DNA from 2 places in the Microbacterium sp. cx-55 genome. Region 2 is predicted to be linked to the other one. Evidence: predicted binding sites of a transcription regulator. Region 2 holds the regulator's gene; the other holds the start of a gene.
What was found. The regulator HspR, encoded in region 2, represses chaperone genes until heat shock. The targets are predictions, from matches to a motif close to AAGTTGAGTCNNNNNGACTCAACTT.
Positions count from the first base shown of each region.

Region 1: a site for HspR is predicted at 5,870-5,894, ahead of LQ938_RS10830 (ATP-dependent Clp protease ATP-binding subunit). Genes of this name have one in related genera too.

Region 1 covers NZ_CP088261.1:2,300,633-2,309,229, reverse strand. The annotation lists gene acs (acetate--CoA ligase) at 196-2,181, shown strand; partial or broken gene LQ938_RS10855 (class I SAM-dependent methyltransferase) at 2,588-3,699, opposite strand; gene LQ938_RS10850 (MarR family winged helix-turn-helix transcriptional regulator) at 3,752-4,207, shown strand; gene LQ938_RS10845 (DUF3817 domain-containing protein) at 4,273-4,737, shown strand; gene LQ938_RS10840 (hypothetical protein) at 4,782-4,937, opposite strand; gene LQ938_RS10835 (EI24 domain-containing protein) at 5,003-5,803, opposite strand; gene LQ938_RS10830 (ATP-dependent Clp protease ATP-binding subunit) at 5,945-8,488, shown strand.
Region 2 covers NZ_CP088261.1:3,120,438-3,129,034, forward strand. The annotation lists gene LQ938_RS14640 (ABC transporter ATP-binding protein) at 1-2,152, opposite strand, end outside; gene LQ938_RS14645 (ABC transporter ATP-binding protein) at 2,149-3,876, opposite strand; gene LQ938_RS14650 (potassium channel family protein) at 3,976-4,776, opposite strand; gene LQ938_RS14655 (heat shock protein transcriptional repressor HspR) at 4,800-5,249, opposite strand; gene LQ938_RS14660 (DnaJ C-terminal domain-containing protein) at 5,266-6,264, opposite strand; gene LQ938_RS14665 (nucleotide exchange factor GrpE) at 6,274-6,882, opposite strand; gene dnaK (molecular chaperone DnaK) at 6,893-8,597, opposite strand, start outside.

The sequences.
Region 1 (8,597 bases), 820 kb from region 2:
TCTCCGAATCTCGCGACGCGCGAGTGCGGGGCGAGTGGATGCGGGCGGGGCGGGGTGGGCGTCACACGTCGTCACCCGTTTTGGGTCCTGCGGGACGACCCCGGATGCTGGAAGCACAGCCCGGACCCGCGTCGCGTCGCAGCGTCCGGGCCGGACGCACCACCACCGGAACCGCCCCCGACCCGGAAGCCGAGCATGACCGCGCACGCCCCGCACGACGACACGATCCGCAGCCTCCTCGAGGAGCGACGCACGTTCCCGCCGCCGGCCGCGTTCACCGCGCAGGCGAACGTCACGCCGGAATGGATCACCCGGGAATGGGTCGAGCGCGCGGGCGAGGATGCGGAGACGTTCTGGACCCACCGGGCCGACGCGCTCGAGTGGGCGGAGCCCTGGCACACCGCGCACTCCTGGACGCCGACGGATGGCGACAGCGTGCCGGCCGCGGAATGGTTCGCCGGCGGAAAGCTGAACGCATCCGTCAACGCCGTCGATCGACACGTTTCCGCGGGCCACGGCGACCGGGTCGCCTTCCACTTCGAGGGCGAGCGCGGTGACCGCCGCACGATCACCTACGCCGAGCTGCAGAGCGAGGTCGCCAAAACGGCGAATGCGCTCACGGCACTCGGGGTCGGCGTGGGCGACCGGGTGGTCGTGTACCTGCCCGTGCTCATCGAGACGGTCATCATCCAGCTCGCGACCGCGCGCATCGGCGCCATCCACTCGCTCGTCTTCGGCGGATTCTCGGCGGAGGCCGTGCGGTTCCGAGTGGACGACACCGGCGCGAAGCTCCTCGTCACGACCGACGGACAGTTCCGCCGCGGCCAGGCCGTGCCGGTCAAGCACCAGGCGGATGCGGCCGTTGCGGGCGTCGAGTCGATCGAGCACGTGCTCGTCATCCGTCGCACCGGCGACGATGTGCCGTGGACCGAGGGCCGCGACGTGTGGTGGCACGACGTGGTGGACGGCGCATCCGACGTGCATGAACCGGAGTTCTTCGACGCCGAGACGCCGCTCTTCATCATCTATACGAGCGGCACGACGGGAAAGCCCAAGGGTCTCGTGCACACGACGGGCGGATGGCTGACGCACGTCGCGTGGACGTTCTGGGCCGTATTCGACGCAAAACCCGAGACCGACGTGTACTGGTGCACGGCCGACCTCGCGTGGGTCACGGCGCACAGCTACGAGACCTACGGGCCGCTGCTGAACGGGATGACGAGCGTGCTCTACGAGGGCACTCCCGACACCCCGTCGTGGGAGCGGCACTTCCAGATCCTCGAGCGCTACGGCGTCACGACGTACTACACGGCGCCGACCCTCATCCGCTCGCTCATGAGCCGGTACCCCGGTGGGCCGCCCGCGTCATACGACCTGTCGCACATCCGCCTGCTCGGCACGGTCGGCGAAGCCATCAACCCGGAGGCCTGGGTGTGGTTCCACCGGTATCTCGGTCGTGGCGAAACCCCGATCGTCGATACCTGGTGGCAGTCCGAGACCGGCGGGGCGATCGCTGCGCCGCTGCCCGGAGTCTCGACGCTCAAGCCCGGATCGGCACTCACCGCGCTGCCCGGACTGACCGTACGCGTGGTCGACGCGGACGGACGCGACGTCGGGCCGGGAGGTGGGGGACTGCTCGTCATCGACGGCACCTGGCCGGGCATGTCCCGCACGGTCTGGGGAAACCCGGAGCGGTACCGCGACTCGTACTGGAAGCGGTTCGCGGATCAGGGATTCTTCCTCGCCGGAGACGGGGCGAAGCTCGACGACGACGGTGACCTCTGGGTGCTCGGCCGCATCGACGACGTCATCAACGTCTCGGGGCACCGGCTGTCGACGATCGAGATCGAATCCGCTCTGGTCGCGCACCCGAAGGTCGGCGAGGCGGCGGTCGTCGGGGTGGCCGACGACCTCACGGGCCAGGCGATCGCCGCGTTCGTGACGGGCGATGGTGAGGCCGCCGAGCTGCGCGGGCACGTCCGCACCTCCATCGGCCCGGTTGCGCAGCCGAAGTTCGTGTTCACGGTGCCCGACCTGCCGAAGACCCGCAGCGGCAAGATCATGCGCCGACTCCTCGTCGACCTCGTCGACGGCCGACCGCTGGGTGACACGACTTCGTTGCAGGACGAGACCGTTCCGCCGAGGATCGCCGAGATCGTCCGCATCCACCTCGGCCGCTGATCCCGGCGGCGCGCCGGTCCGGCCCCGCCCCGGTCCGGCGCCGCCTCTGGTCCGGCACCGGCCCTGGTCCGGCGCCGCCCCTGGTCCGGCGCCGGCCCCTGGCCCGGCACCGGCCCCGGCTGCTGACCCACCTCCTGCCGAACTGCTGCGTCGGCATGTCCCACTATTCGCGCAGCATGTCCCAACTTTTGCCGCTCTGGCACCGCTATTGCGGCAAAAAGTGGGACATGGGGTGGAGGGTGAAGGGCGCTGGGTGCCGGGTAGGCAGCGAGGGGGGAGAGACGCGGAGGGGGGGAGCGGCGGAGGGGGGAGCGGCGAGGGGGGAGCGGCGAGGGGAGGGAGGCGGCGCAGCGGAGAGAGGCGGAGGGGAGACTGCCGGCTGGGTGAGGGGCGAGGGGCGCCGGGATCAGCGGGCGACGGATGCGGTGACGGTGAACTTGCCGTTGCGCGCGATCTGCCGGGTCGGGCCGACGATCCGCTCGAGCTCACCGCGGTAGCGGAGCGCCGAGTTCCACACGGTCCACAGCTCGCGGCCCGGCCGGAGTGCCCGTGCGGCATCCGCGAACAGGTGCGCGGCCAGCCTGGTGTCGACCCCGGTGCCGGAGTGGAATGGCGGATTCAGGGCGACGAACGACGCGCTCGAGTCGGGGAGCGCGGAGAGCGCGTCGTCGCGTACGACCGTGATCCGATCGCCGGCCTCGTTCGCGGCGGCCGTTGCGCGGGCGGAGGCGACGGCCACCGCCGACGGGTCGGACGCGTAGACGGAGAGTTCCGGATGCCGCCGGGCCAGCCACGCGGCGACGACACCCGACCCGCAAGCGAGGTCGACGACTCGGCCCTCGGCGGGGATCGTCTCGGGCAGATGCTCGAGCAGGAATCGCGTGCCGATGTCGATGGACGTGCCGGCGAAGACGCCGCCGAAGCCGCAGACGACCAGCCCGTCGTGGGTCGCGCGACGGGGTTCCGGGTCGCGGCCGTTCCGGGGGCCCTGAGCGATGAGCACCCGCGACTTCTGTCGGGCGTGGGTCACGTCGACGCGGGAGAAGTTCTCACCGAGGACGGCGTTCATGCCGACCGACATATGCTTCAGGCGGCCGCCGGCGAAGACCACGACATCGGGTGCCGCGTGTGCGGCGATGGCTCCCGCGATGTCGCGCAGCTCATCGAGCGACTTCGGCAGCCGGAGCAGGACGACGCGCGCGCCGCGCAGCAGCTCGGGGAGAGGGGAACGGATGCGACCGCATCCGTGAGTCCGGTGCGTTCCCCGTTCGCTGCGAGCGCACGTTCGCCGAGCAGGGAGTCCTGGTGCACGCGCACGACGCCGTCCGTGCCCGCGTCGGCCGCTCCGAGGGTCATCGCTCCGTATCCGTCGCCGATGACAGCGATGTCGGTGCGGGGGAGATCAGCGCGGGCGGCGGCGGATTCGTCGAGAATCAGGCGGTCCGCCGCATCCACCGCGAGCTGATCCGGCCCTTCGATGTCGGGCCAGCGTCGCAGGGCATCGAAGGAGAATGTCACCCGTCCACGCTACTGCCCGGCCCGCGGTCGGGCGCGCCGGTAGCATGGGATGATGCCAGACTCGCCGCAGGCGCAAGCCGCCGGTCGGCGACCTCCCTTCAGTCCCGTGATCTCGCTGTTGACGGTCGCCTCTGTCTGGGACGGCCGTCTCAACGCCGCACTCAAGCCCCTCGGTCTCACGACCCGGAAGTACGGGCTGCTCGCCCACGTTCAGGCGACGCCCGGTATCTCGTTCTCGGAGCTCGCGCGCCGTTCGCAGATCACGGTGCAGACCGCCCACACCGCGGTCAAAGCGCTCGCCGCCGAGGGATTCGTCGAGGACGTCATGGCGCACGCCGGCTCTGCTTCCGACCTCCGGGTGACCGAGAAGGGAACCGAGGCTCTCGCGGCGGCCGATGAGCAGCTCGCGGCCCTCGACCGGGTCTTCGGTGGGGGTGTGCCCGAACTCACGACCGCACTCCGGGGACTGCACGAAGCGCCGTTCGGAGAGAACCTTCAGGAACACTGAAGCTATCTCCGCTAGCGTGGGGAGCGGCGATCGCACCCGACCCGCGGACGCCGTGGAGGATGCCCGTGTTCCGCACGCCCCTGGCGCTGTTCCGTACTCTCGCGATCGCCGAAGCCGTCTCCTGGACGCTTCTGATCGCGGGGCTGATCATCCGTGCGACGGCCGATGCGCCGATCGCGGTCACGATCGGCGGCGCGATCCACGGCTTCGTGTTCCTCTCCTACGGCGCGACCGCGATCATCGTCGCGAAGAATCAGCGCTGGTCGGCGGGTGCCGCGATCCTCGCCATCGGCAGCGCCGTGATTCCTTACGCGACGATCCCTACCGAGCTCTGGCTGCACCGCACATCACGCCTGAGCGGCGAATGGCGCCGCACGGAGACCGCCGACCCGCGCGACGCGCGGTGGCATGACCGGCTTCTGCGGATGCTGCTGAACCACCCGTGGGCGTTCGGAATCGCGATGTTCGTGCTGGTCGTGCTCGCGTACGTCGTGCTGCTGAACGCGGGCCCTCCCGGCGGACGCAGCTGACGGGCGCGGCTCTTATCGAGCGCGGCGCTTATCGCGCGCGGTCCTTATCGAGCGCGGCGGACGTGGATCGGCAGTGCCATCGCCAGCGAGATGAGCAGGATGCCGGAGACGAAGACGATCGCCTGGAATCCCTCGAGCGAGAAGGAGATGCCGAACGCGAACATCCCGAGCAGGAACAGCAGCAGGGACACGATGAACATGGAACTCCTTCGCAAAGACTGCCCCCAGCGTATCCGCTTCGACGCACTTCCGTGTCTCGTGACCGCTAGGACGACGACGGCGGGGCGCCGGGGATCGCGGATGCGGGCGGCCGCACGTCCCGCGCGAGCCGGGTCGCTCCCACCACGGCCGCCGGCATGGTCAGAACGGCGCCCAGCGGGATGAGGAAGCACAGCTGCGTCGCGACGCCGAAGCCGAACGCGCGCGCACGGTGTGCGCGCAGCATCCGTCGTCGTGCGCGGTGGTCGATACCGCGCGCGGTGAGCGCTCGTCCGGACAGTTCGTCGGCGAGGATCCAGCCCGACAGCAGGATGCCCGTGATTGCACCGAGCGCGCCGCCGACGAACGGGATCAGCCCGACGGCGAAGGCGATGATCGCGGCCAGGATGCCGCGGAGGATGAGGGATGCGGCGTCCGCGATCCCGGCCCAGAAGCCGCCGTCCGTGTCGAGCGGTTCGCCCGGCGCCTCCGCGGCTTCCACGCCGCGCCAGATGCGGTCGTAGAACGGTTCGCCGATCAGGAGCGTCAACGCGGTGAACAGGGTCGCGGAGAGCAGGAGCGCCGCGCCGAACACGGCGGTGCCGGCGGCGATCCGGACCACGAACGGCCACGGCGCGTCCCACCCGTTCGCGAACGGGGTGAGGGTCTCGGCGAGCGGGGCGATCCAGAATCCCAGGGTGACGAGGGCCGCCGCGAGCACCAGGCTCACGACGGCGGCGGGGACGAGGCCGAGGAGCATGAGCCCCGGTCGCACGCGCCACCATCCGAAGCCGCCGAGCAGGGTGCGCACTCCCGCGAAGAACTCCGACACGACGCCATCGCGGCGGGGATGTTCGACGTGCGTCATCGGGAGTCCTCCGGCTGCGGGATGGATTCGAGAGTATCTGGGAATAGCGCGAGCGCGGGACCGTTTAACTTGATAGAACCGTGCTCAACTACGCAAAATATAGTTGAGCCACCCCCACTCACTTGCCCCCAGGAGGCATACATGCCCGAAGACGTCACGGGCCCGTCCGACACCGACGGCCAGAGCGCATTCGACGAGTTCCTCAGCCGCTACCTGCGCGGCGAGCAGGCTCGCGCGGCGCGGTCGATCGACCTCAGTCGGTTCCTCAGCATGGGTACGCAGCAGATCCTTCAGGACGCCGGACGCTTCGCGCTCGCGCGCGGTCAGCACGAACTCGACGTGCTGCATGTTCTGTACGCCATCGTCCAGCACGCGTCTGCCCGCGAGGCCGTCGCTCGCGTCGGTTCCGACCCGGACGCGATCGAGCGTTCGATCGAAGAGCGCCTCCCGCAGGAGGGGCCGGCGGCCGATGTCGACACGGCCGTGCTGACCACATCCGTGCAACGCGCGCTGTTCCACGCCTTCCAGGTCGCACGCTCCTCGGGGTCGACCTACATCGATCCCGAGCACCTCTTCTTCGCGCTCGTGCTCGCGCAGGACAGCCCGGCCGGCCGGGTGCTCGCCGACGCCGGCGTGACGGCCGAAGCCCTCACCGAGGGACTCCGGGAGCCCGTCGCGCCGGGAACGGACGCGACCGAGGCACGTGACGGCGCCGCCACGATGCTCGACACGTACGGCGACGACCTGACGGCGCGCGCCGCCGCGGGGGAGCTCGACCCGGTGATCGGCCGGGCCGACGAGATCGAGCAGACCGTGGAAATCCTCAGCCGTCGCACGAAGAACAACCCCGTGCTGATCGGTGAAGCGGGCGTCGGCAAGACCGCGATCGTCGAGGGCCTCGCCCGCGCGATCGTCGCCGACGACGTGCCCGAGCAACTGCGCGGAAAGCGGGTCATCTCGCTCGACCTCGCGGCCATGCTCTCCGGCGCGCGGTACCGCGGCGACTTCGAAGAGCGCCTGACCAAGACGATGGACGAGATCGCGGACCTCCGCGGCGACGTCATCGTGTTCATCGACGAGGTGCACACCGTCGTCGGTGCGGGCGCCGGTGGCGACGGCGCGATGGACGCGGGCAACATCCTCAAGCCGCGCCTCGCGCGCGGCGACCTGCACCTGATCGGCGCCACGACGCTCAAGGAGTACCGCGTCATCGAGAAGGACTCGGCGCTCGAACGCCGCTTCCAGCCGGTGCGGGTCGGTGAGCCGTCGATCGTGGACGCCGTGGAGATCCTGAAGGGCCTGCGGCCGGCGTACGAAGAGCACCACCGTGTCACGTACACGGATGCCGCGCTCGCCGCGGCCGTCGAACTCAGCGACCGCTACGTCACCGATCGCGTGCTGCCCGACAAGGCCATCGACCTGATCGACCAGGCCGGCGCGCGTCTGCGCCTGCGCCTCGGCGCGGGGGTCGACACGGCCGCGCTGATGGCGGAGTTCGCGGTGCTCGAGGCGGAGAAGAACTCTGCCGTCGCCGCCGAACGGTACGAGGAGGCGTCGCGCCTGCGAGATGAGATGACGCGCGTTCGCAGCCGGATCGACGAGGCCACGAGCGTTCAGTCCGAGCGCCCGGATGCGGTCGTCGACGAACCGCAGATCGCGGCGGTCATCAGCCGGGCGACCGGCATCCCCGTGAACCGGATCACCGAGTCCGAGCGCGAGCGTCTCGCGACTCTCGAGCAGGAGCTGCACAACCGCGTCATCGGCCAGGATGCGGCCGTCACGGCCGTCGCGACATCGGTGCGGCGCAATCGCACCGGGATGGGCGATCCGCACCGCCCGATCGGGTCGTTCCTGTTCCTCGGCCCCACCGGCGTGGGGAAGACCGAGCTCGCCAAGACCCTCGCGCAGTCGCTGTTCGACGATGAGAACGCGGTGATCCGCTTCGACATGAGCGAGTTCGGCGAGCGCCACACGGTATCGCGGCTCGTCGGTGCTCCTCCCGGATACGTCGGATACGACGAGGCCGGACAGCTGACCGAACGCGTGCGTCGGAATCCCTACGCCGTCGTGCTCTTCGATGAGATCGAAAAGGCGCACCCGGATGTGTTCAACCTGCTGCTGCAGGTCTTGGACGACGGGCGCCTGACCGACGGCCAGGGGCGCACGGTGGACTTCCGCAACACGGTCATCGTGATGACCTCGAACATCGGTGCCGAATTCCTCGCGTCGCGGTCGGGGGCCATCGGCTTCATCGCCGACGGCGGCGGCGCCACCGGGTTCGGTTCCGAGGGCGACCTGCGTGATCGCGTCATGGCGAAGGTGCGGGAGGCCATGCGGCCCGAGTTCCTCAACCGCATCGACGACATCGTGCTGTTCCGGAAGCTCGATCGCCCGCAGCTCCGCGAGATCGTGTCGCTCATGCTGACCACGACCGAGGGTCGACTGGGAGCCCGCGAGATCGGGTTCGAGGTGTCGGAGTCGGCGGTGGATTGGCTCGCCGACCGCGGGTACGAGCCCGAGTACGGCGCGCGCCCGCTCCGCCGCCTCATCCAGCGTCAGATCGATGACCGCATCGCCGACCTGCTCGTGAGCGGCGAACTCGGCGACGGGGGCGCGGTGCGGGTGGATGCGGTCGGCGGTCAGCTGGTCGTGGCGTCGGTGAGCGTGCTCGCCGACGCGGCCTGACGATCACGGATGAAGAGCCCGGGGCCCACCGCCCCGGGCTCTTCGTCATCTGCCGGGCTGCGCGCCTGCGGGTCTGCGGGGCGGCGCGTCGGACGGCGGAGGGCGAGTC
Region 2 (8,597 bases):
ACGCGTCGGTCGTGTTCACCGCGGGGCCGCCGGGCGCCGCCGAGCCTCCCGGCGCGACCGGCGCACCGGGAGCGACCGGCCCGCCGGGCAGCACGCCTCCCCCGGCCTGTTCCCGCGGCGTCGTATCGGCCGCCGTGCCGGGCTGCGCGGCATCCGCCTCGCTCCCATCGGCGACGGCCTGCTCGAACTGCGAGCGGTACAGACGCCAGTAGGCACCCTCGGCGGCAATGAGTTCTTCGTGCGTGCCCTTCTCGACGATGTCGCCGTGCTCCATCACGAGGATGAGGTCGGCGTCGCGGATGGTCGAAAGCCGATGCGCGATGACGAACGATGTGCGCCCCTCGCGGAGCGCGGCCATCGCGTGCTGCAACAGCAGTTCGGTGCGGGTGTCGACCGACGACGTCGCCTCGTCGAGGATCAGCACGCTGGGTTGTGCGACGAACGCGCGCGCGATCGTGATGAGCTGCTTCTCGCCCGCGGAGACGTTCGAGGCATCTTCGTCGAGCACCGTGTCGTAGCCGTCGGGCAGGGAGCGCACGAACCGATCGACCCGTGTCGCGACCGCGGCATCGGCGATCTCCTCGTCGGTCGCCGACGCACGGCCGTACCGGATGTTCTCGCGGATGGTGCCGGCGAACAGCCACGGGTCCTGCAGCACCATGCCGGTGCGGGAGCGGACGTCGTCGCGGGAGAACTCGGCGATGTCTTGCCCGTCGAGCAGAATGCTGCCGCCGTCGAGTTCGTAGAACCGCATGATGAGGTTCACGAGCGTCGTCTTGCCGGCGCCCGTCGGCCCGACGATCGCGACCGTCTGCCCGGGTTCCACGCGGAACGACAGGTCGGTGATGAGGGGATGATCGGGCGCGTAGGCGAAGCGCACGTGATCGAACTCGATGACGCCGGCCCCGCCGCGGGGGCGCGGGGCGTCATCCGCATCCGGCTCCTGCTCTTCGGCGTCGAGCAGCTCGAAGACCCGCTCGGCGGAGGCCGTGCCCGACTGGATCACCGCGGCCATGCCGCCGAGCTCCGACAGCGGCTGCGTGAACTGCTGCGAGTACTGGATGAACGCCTGCACGTCACCGAGGCGCAGCTGACCGCCGGCGACCATGAGGCCGCCGAGGACGGCGATGCCGACGTACGTCAGGTTTCCGATGAACATCATGCCCGGCATGATGATGCCCGACAGGAACTGGGCTCGGAAGCTCGCCTGGAAGAGCTCTTCGTTCTCGGCCTCGAACTTCGCGCGGGAGTCGGCTTCGCGGCCGTAGACCTTCATCAGCGCGTGGCCGGAGAACGATTCCTCGACCCGCGCGTTCAGCCGCCCGACCTTGCGCCACTGCGTACCGAACGCCTTCTGCGAGCGCGGCCCGATGACGCCGAAGATCACGGCCATGAGCGGGAGGGAGATGAGTGCGACGATCGCGAGCTGCCAGGAGATCGAGAACATCATCACGAGCACGCCGACGACCGTCAGCACAGAGGTGACCACGGTCGAGAGCGACTGCTGCATCGTCTGGGTGATGTTGTCGATGTCGTTCGTCACCCGCGAGATGAGTTCACCGCGCTGCACCCGGTCGAAGTACGACAGCGGAAGGCGGTTGATCTTCGCCTCGACCGACTCGCGCAGCCGCCACATGGTGCGCACCATGATGATGTTGATGACGTAGCCCTGGATCCAGGTGAGGAAGGCCGACGCGATGTAGATCGCGAGTGCCGCCATCGTCACCATCCGGAGGCGATCGAAGTCGACGCCGGTGCCGACGGAGAAGTTCGGCATCGCCGAGACCATGTTGGCGAGGTCGTTCTGACCGGCCGACTGCAGGGCGGCGACGACGTCGGCCTGCGGAGTGCCCACGGGGAACTGCCCGCCGAGGGAGGCCGAGACCACGCCCTCGAAGATGATGTTCGTCGCATCGCCCAGCACGCGCGGGGCGATGACGGCCAGCACGACGCCGAGCGCCCCGAGTACCGAGACGAAGACGAACGCGATGGCGTGCGGCCGCAGGAGCCCGATCAGACGGCCGAAGGATGCACCGAAGTTCGCGGCCTTTCCGGGGGCGACCGAGTCCCAGTCGCCCGATGCCTGCCGCGCCTGTTCGGCGAGTTCGAGCTCGAGACGCTCCTCTTCGGTGATCGTGTCGGGGGCGCTCATGCTTCGACTCCCAGCTGCGAGTCGACGATCTCGCGGTACGTCTCGCTCGTCGCGAGGAGCTCGTCGTGGGTGCCGAGCCCGACGGTGCGGCCGCCGTCGAGCACCAGGATGCGGTCGGCTCCGGTGACCGTCGAGATGCGCTGAGCGACCACGACCTTCGTCACGTCGGGAAGCGCCTGCCAGAGCGCCTGACGCAGATTGGCGTCGGTGCGCAGATCGAGCGCCGAGAAGGAGTCGTCGAAGACCAGAACCCGGGGGCGGTGGACGATGGCCCGCGCGATGGCCAGGCGTTGCCGCTGGCCGCCCGAGACGTTCGTGCCGCCCTGCGCGATGCGCGCGTCGAGACCGCCCTCCATCTCTTCGACGAAGTCACGTCCTTGCGCGATCTCGAGCGCTTCCCACAGCTCGTCGTCGGTCGCCTCCTCGCGCCCGAAGCGCAGGTTGGAGGCGATCGTGCCGGTGAACAGGAACGGTCGCTGCGGCACGAGACCGATGCCGCTCCACAGCGCATCGAGGTCGGCCTCGCGAACGTCGACCCCGCCGACCTGCACGGAGCCGCCGGTGACGTCGAACAGGCGCGGGATGAGCGAGACGAGCGTGGTCTTGCCCGAACCGGTCGAGCCGACGATGGCGAGCGTTTCGCCGGGCGCGACGCGGAAGTCGATGCCGTGCAGGACCGGGGATTCGGCCCCGGGGTAGGTGAATTCGACGCCGTCGAAGACGAGCTCGCCCGGTGCCGGGAAGTCGCTCACCGGGTGCTCGGGGCGCACGAGGGTCGATTCGGAGGCGAGCACTTCGCCGATGCGTTCGGCGGAGACCGCGGCGCGCGGGATCATGATCGTCATGAAGCTGGCCATCAGCACCCCCATGAGGATCTGACCGACGTACTGCATGAACGCGAAGAGGGTACCGATCTCGACCTGACCCGCGTCGACCTGGATGCCGCCGAACCAGATCACGCCGACCACGGTGACGTTGAGCACGAGCATGGCGAGCGGGAAGAGCAGCACGAACAGCGACCCGACCTTGCGGCCGACCACCATGATCTCGGTGTTCGCCCCGCGGAAGCGTTCTTCTTCGATGTCTTCACGGACGAACGCGCGCACGACACGCACACCGGTGAGCTGTTCGCGCATGATGCGGTTCACCGCATCGAGCTTCTTCTGGAACTGCCGGAACAGCGGCACCATCCGGCTGATGACGAGGCCCGCGATGAGCAGCAGCGCGGGGACGGCGACACCGATCAGCCAGCTGAGGCCGACGTCTTGCTGGAGCGCCATGACGATGCCGCCGATCGCGAGAAGCGGCGCGGTGACGAGCATCGTCGCGCCCATCATCGCCAGCATCTGCACCTGCTGCACGTCGTTCGTGTTGCGGGTGATGAGCGAACCCGGCCCGAACTGCGACACCTCGCGCTCGGAGAACCCGCTGACCTTCTCGAAGACGTCGCGGCGGATGTCGCGGCCGGCCGACATGGCGGCCCGCGCGGCGAAGTACGTCGCGATGATGGATGCCGTGATCTGGCCGAGCGAGATCACGAGCATGATCGTGCCCTGCGACCAGATGAAGGCGGTATCGCCCTGGGCGACGCCGCGGTCGATGATGTCGGCGTTCAGGCGCGGCAGATAGAGCGAGGCCATCGCCGACGCGAACTGGAAGACCAGCACCGCGAGCAGCAGCCAGCGGTAGGTCGAGAGGTAGCGGATGAGCAGCTTGCCGAGCACGTCGACTCCGGGTTCGTCAGGCAGGAGATTCCTGCGCAGGGCCAGATTAGGCCCACCCTCCGACATCCGCATCCACCCCCGGGAGGAGACGGCGTCAGGTCAGTCGACCGGCGGGTCGGGGCGGTCGCCGCGCAGCTCCGCCTCGAGCCGCTGGATGTCTCCGCGCGTCGCCGGTCGCTGCTCGATGTGCGTACGCGTTGCGCGTTCCATCACCCACGACGAGAACGTCGCGACGATGAGCCCCACCAGAACCACACCGCCGAACATCAGGCCGACCGCGATGATCCGACCGGGCACCGTCACCGGCACGAAGTCGCCGTAGCCGACCGTCGTCACCGTGCAGAAGGCCCACCAGACGGCGTCGCCGAAGGAACGGATGGTGCCGCCCGGCGCCGCCCGCTCGAAACCGAGGACCGTGACCGAGGCCGTCCAGATCAGCAGCAGTGCAGCACCGAAGCCGTAGACGAGCAACCGGCTGCGGAGCGAACCGGCGGCCGTCCGGGTGAACGCGGGGATCCGGGTCAGCGCACCCAGCAGTCGAACCGGTCGAAGCACGGGCAGCGCCGCAACAGCGAGGTCGAACAGATGCGCGCGGAACCAGCGCCCGCGGGGGCGCGACATCGCGAGGCGCGCGAGGTAGTCGGCGATGAACAGCGCCCATGTCACGCCCACGATCGTTCCGGTCACGGCGGCGAGACCGTCGGTGACCTGAGCGAGCACGTGCACGGTCTGCGCGACGATGAAGGCGAGCGCGGCGGCCGTGAGGGGCCAGAAGGTGGCCTTCTCCCAGCGGCGGGTCGCGGCGGTCTCCCCGCGCGGATCGCCGCCACGCCGGTGTGATTCTTCGGACTCGTCGCCGTGCCCGCGGTGCGGGCGGTCTGGCGCGTGCTGCTCGCTCATGGCAGCACTCTAGGGAGCCGGCGTCAGTCTCCGCTCGGCGGCAGCTCGCGCCGCGGGCGCCACACGACCACGTCGGTCGCCCGGCGCACGCGCGTGCCCGAGCGGATCGTGACGACCGAGCCGGTGGCCCCGGCGGCGAACACGCGCGCACCGGGGCGCTTGGCGAGCTCTTCCCGCATCCGGGACTCGAGTCCGACCACGCGCTGGTGGAGTTCGCGCACCTGGTTCTCGAGCTCGATGATCCGCGCGATCGCGGGCAGGCTCATGCCGTCGGCGGAGAGCCGGGAGACTTCGCGCAGCTGCTCGACGTGCCGCACCGAATAGCGGCGCGAGCCGCCCTTCGTGCGGTTGGGTACGACGAGTCCGAGGCGGTCGTACTGGCGGAGGGTCTGCGGATGCATGCCGGCCAGGTCGGCGGCCGTCGCGATGGCGAAGACAGGAGTCTCGGCGTCGATCTCATCATCCATGTGCATCACCTCCTGCGCTCGGTCAGTTGCGGGCGCGACTCATCATGTCGGCCCGGGGGTTCTCTTTGGGCTCGAGTTCCTGGAACCGCTCGAGCGCCGCGCGGGCGGCGTCGTCGAGGTGGGTGGGCACGACGACCTGGACCTCGGCGAGCAGGTCGCCGGTGCCCTTCGGCGTCTGGATGCCACGGCCCTTGACGCGAAGGACGCGTCCGGACGGCGTGCCGGGAGCAACCCGCAGCTTCACGGTCTCACCGCCGAGCGCCGGAACCTCGATCGTCGCGCCGAGCACGGCCTCGGTGAACGTGATGGGCACGGTCAGCCGGAGGTTCAGCCCATCGCGGACGAACACCGGATGCGGACGCACCGAGATCTGCACGACGATGTCGCCGTTCTCACCGCCGTCGGGTGAAGGCCGCCCGCGTCCGCGCAGACGGATCTTCTGCCCGTCCGCGACGCCCGCGGGGATCTTCACCTTGAAGGGCTTGCCGTCCTCGCCCTGGAGCGAGATCGTCTCGCCGCCCGCGGCGGTCACGAAATCGAGGGTGGTACGCGCCGTGACGTCGGCGCCCCGGGTGGGGCCGCCCGCCCCGCGGTAACCGCCGGTGGTCTGCCCGAAGCGCCCGGAGCCGAAGCCGCCGGAGCCCTGGTTGAACATCGTGAAGAAGTCGTCGAAGCCCTCGGGTGCGTCGAAGCGGGTACCGCTTCGGGCACCGCCCTGACCGAACCGCGAGAACACGTCCTCGAACCCGCCGGCGCCCTGGCCGCCCGCCGTGAAGCGGGCACCGGAGCCCATCGCGCGGATCTGGTCGTACTCCTCGCGCTGTTCCTTGTCGCTCAGCACGGCGTACGCCTCGCTGACCTCTTTGAACTTGGCCTCGGCCGTCGCATCGCCCTGATTGGAGTCGGGGTGATACTTGCGGGCGAGTTTGCGGTAGGTCTTCTTCAGATCGGCGTCGGCGACGTCCTTCGAGACGCCGAGCGTCGCGTAGAAGTCCTTATCGAACCAATCCTGACTTGCCACACGCGCCTCCTAGTCCGCCGGAACGGCAACGACGACCTTCGCGGGACGAAGTTCGATCGATCCGAGGCGGTAACCGACCTCGACGACGTCGAGGACGGTCGTCTCGGTCGCACCGGGGGTCGGCTGCTGGAAGATCGCCTCGTGCTGCTGCGGGTCGAACACGTCGCCCACCGCACCGTAGGTCGACAGACCCACGCGCTCCGCGATGCTCCGCATCTTCTCCGCGATCGCCGCGAACGGGGTGCCATCGACCAGGTCGCCGTGCTTGGCCGCGCGGTCGAGGTCATCAAGCACGGGCAGCAGGTTCTTCGCGACCGAGCCCTTGGCGCGCTCGATCTCGACTTCGCGCTGGTCTTCCGTGCGACGCCGGTAGTTCGCGTACTCGGCCTGCAGACGCTTGAGGTCGCCCAGCAGGGCGGACTCGTGGTCGTTCAGCGCCGCGTCCTCCGCCGCCGCATCCACGTTCTGTTCGGCTCCGAGGATGTCGTCGATCGTGAGCTCCGGTTCCGACGGGGTGGGGGCGGAGGCCTGAGCCTCCGCACCCTCCTCGTTCGGCCGAACCTCGTCGTCGCCGCGACCCGCGTCGGAGCCGGCGTTGTCGAAGTTCTTGTCGGTCATGTCGACTCTCTTACTTCTTGTCGTCTTCGTCGTCGACGACCTCGGCGTCGATGACATCCTCGTCGGCGGATGCCGATCCGGTGTCACCGGCGGGAGCGTCGCCGTCTGCCGCGGGAGACGGCTCGGACTGCGAGGAGGCGTAGATGGCCTCGCCGAGCTTGCCCTGGCTCTGGTTGAGCTTGTCGAAGGCCGTCTTCACGGCGTCATCGTCTTCGCCCGCGAGCGCGGTCTTCAGCGCGTCGACATCGGCCTGCACGTCGGTCTTGACGTCTTCGGGCAGCTTGTCGGCGTTGTCTGCGATGAGCTTCTCGATCGAGTACGAGAGCGTCTCGGCCTGGTTGCGCACCTCGGCCGACTCGCGACGCTTCTTGTCTTCGGCCGCGTGCTCTTCGGCCTCGCGCACCATCCGCTCGATGTCTTCCTTCGGCAGCGAAGAGCCGCCGGTGATGGTCATCGACTGCTCCTTGCCGGTGCCCTTGTCCTTGGCGGACACGTGCACGATGCCGTTGGCGTCGAGGTCGAAGGTGACCTCGACCTGCGGGATGCCCCGAGGCGCCGGCGCGATGCCGGTCAGCTCGAAGGTACCGAGCGGCTTGTTATCGCGGGTGAACTCGCGCTCGCCCTGGAAGACCTGGATGGCGACCGACGGCTGGTTGTCGTCGGCGGTCGTGAAGGTCTCGCTGCGCTTGGTCGGGATGGCGGTGTTGCGCTCGATGAGCTTCGTCATGATGCCGCCCTTGGTCTCGATTCCGAGGCTCAGGGGGGTCACGTCGATGAGGAGGACGTCCTTGCGCTCGCCCTTGAGGACACCGGCCTGGAGGGCAGCGCCGACGGCGACGACCTCATCCGGGTTCACGCCCTTGTTGGGCTCCTTGCCGGTGAGCTTCTTCACGAGCTCGGCGACCTGGGGCATACGGGTCGATCCACCGACGAGCACGACGTGGTCGATGTCGTCGACCTTGATGCCGGCCTCGCGGATGACGTCTTCGAAGGGCTTCTTCGTGCGGTCGAGGAGGTCCTTGGTGAGGTCCTCGAACTTCGCGCGGGTGAGCGTCTCGGAGAGCGACACCGGGCCCGAGTCGGTCAGCGACAGGTACGGCAGGTTGATGCTCGTGGACGTGGAGCTGGAGAGCTCCTTCTTCGCCTGCTCCGCAGCCTCCTTGAGGCGCTGGAGGGCGATCTTGTCACCCGAGACGTCGACGCCGGTGGTGTCCTTGAACTGCTTGATCAGGTAGTCGACGACCCGCTGGTCCCAGTCGTCGCCACCGAGACGGTTGTCTCCGGCGGTCGAACGCACCTGGATGGTCGAGAAGTCGTCGTCCTTGCCCACCTCGAGCAGCGACACGTCGAACGTTCCGCCACCGAGGTCGAAGACGAGGATGAGCTCGTCTTCCTTGCCGCGGTCGAGGCCGTAGGCGAGAGCGGCGGCGGTCGGCTCGTTGATGATGCGCAGCACGTTGAGGCCCGCGATCTCACCGGCCTCCTTGGTGGCCTGTCGCTCGGCGTCGTTGAAGTACGCGGGAACCGTGATGACCGCGTCGGTCACCTTGTCGCCCAGGTACTCCTCGGCGTCGCGCTTCAGCTTCTGCAGGATGCGGGCCGAGATCTCCTGGGGCGTGTAGCCCTTGCCGTCGATCGCCTGGGTCTTCCAGTCGGTGCCCATGTGGCGCTTGACGGAGGTGAGGGTGCGGTCGACGTTCGTGACGGCTTGGCGC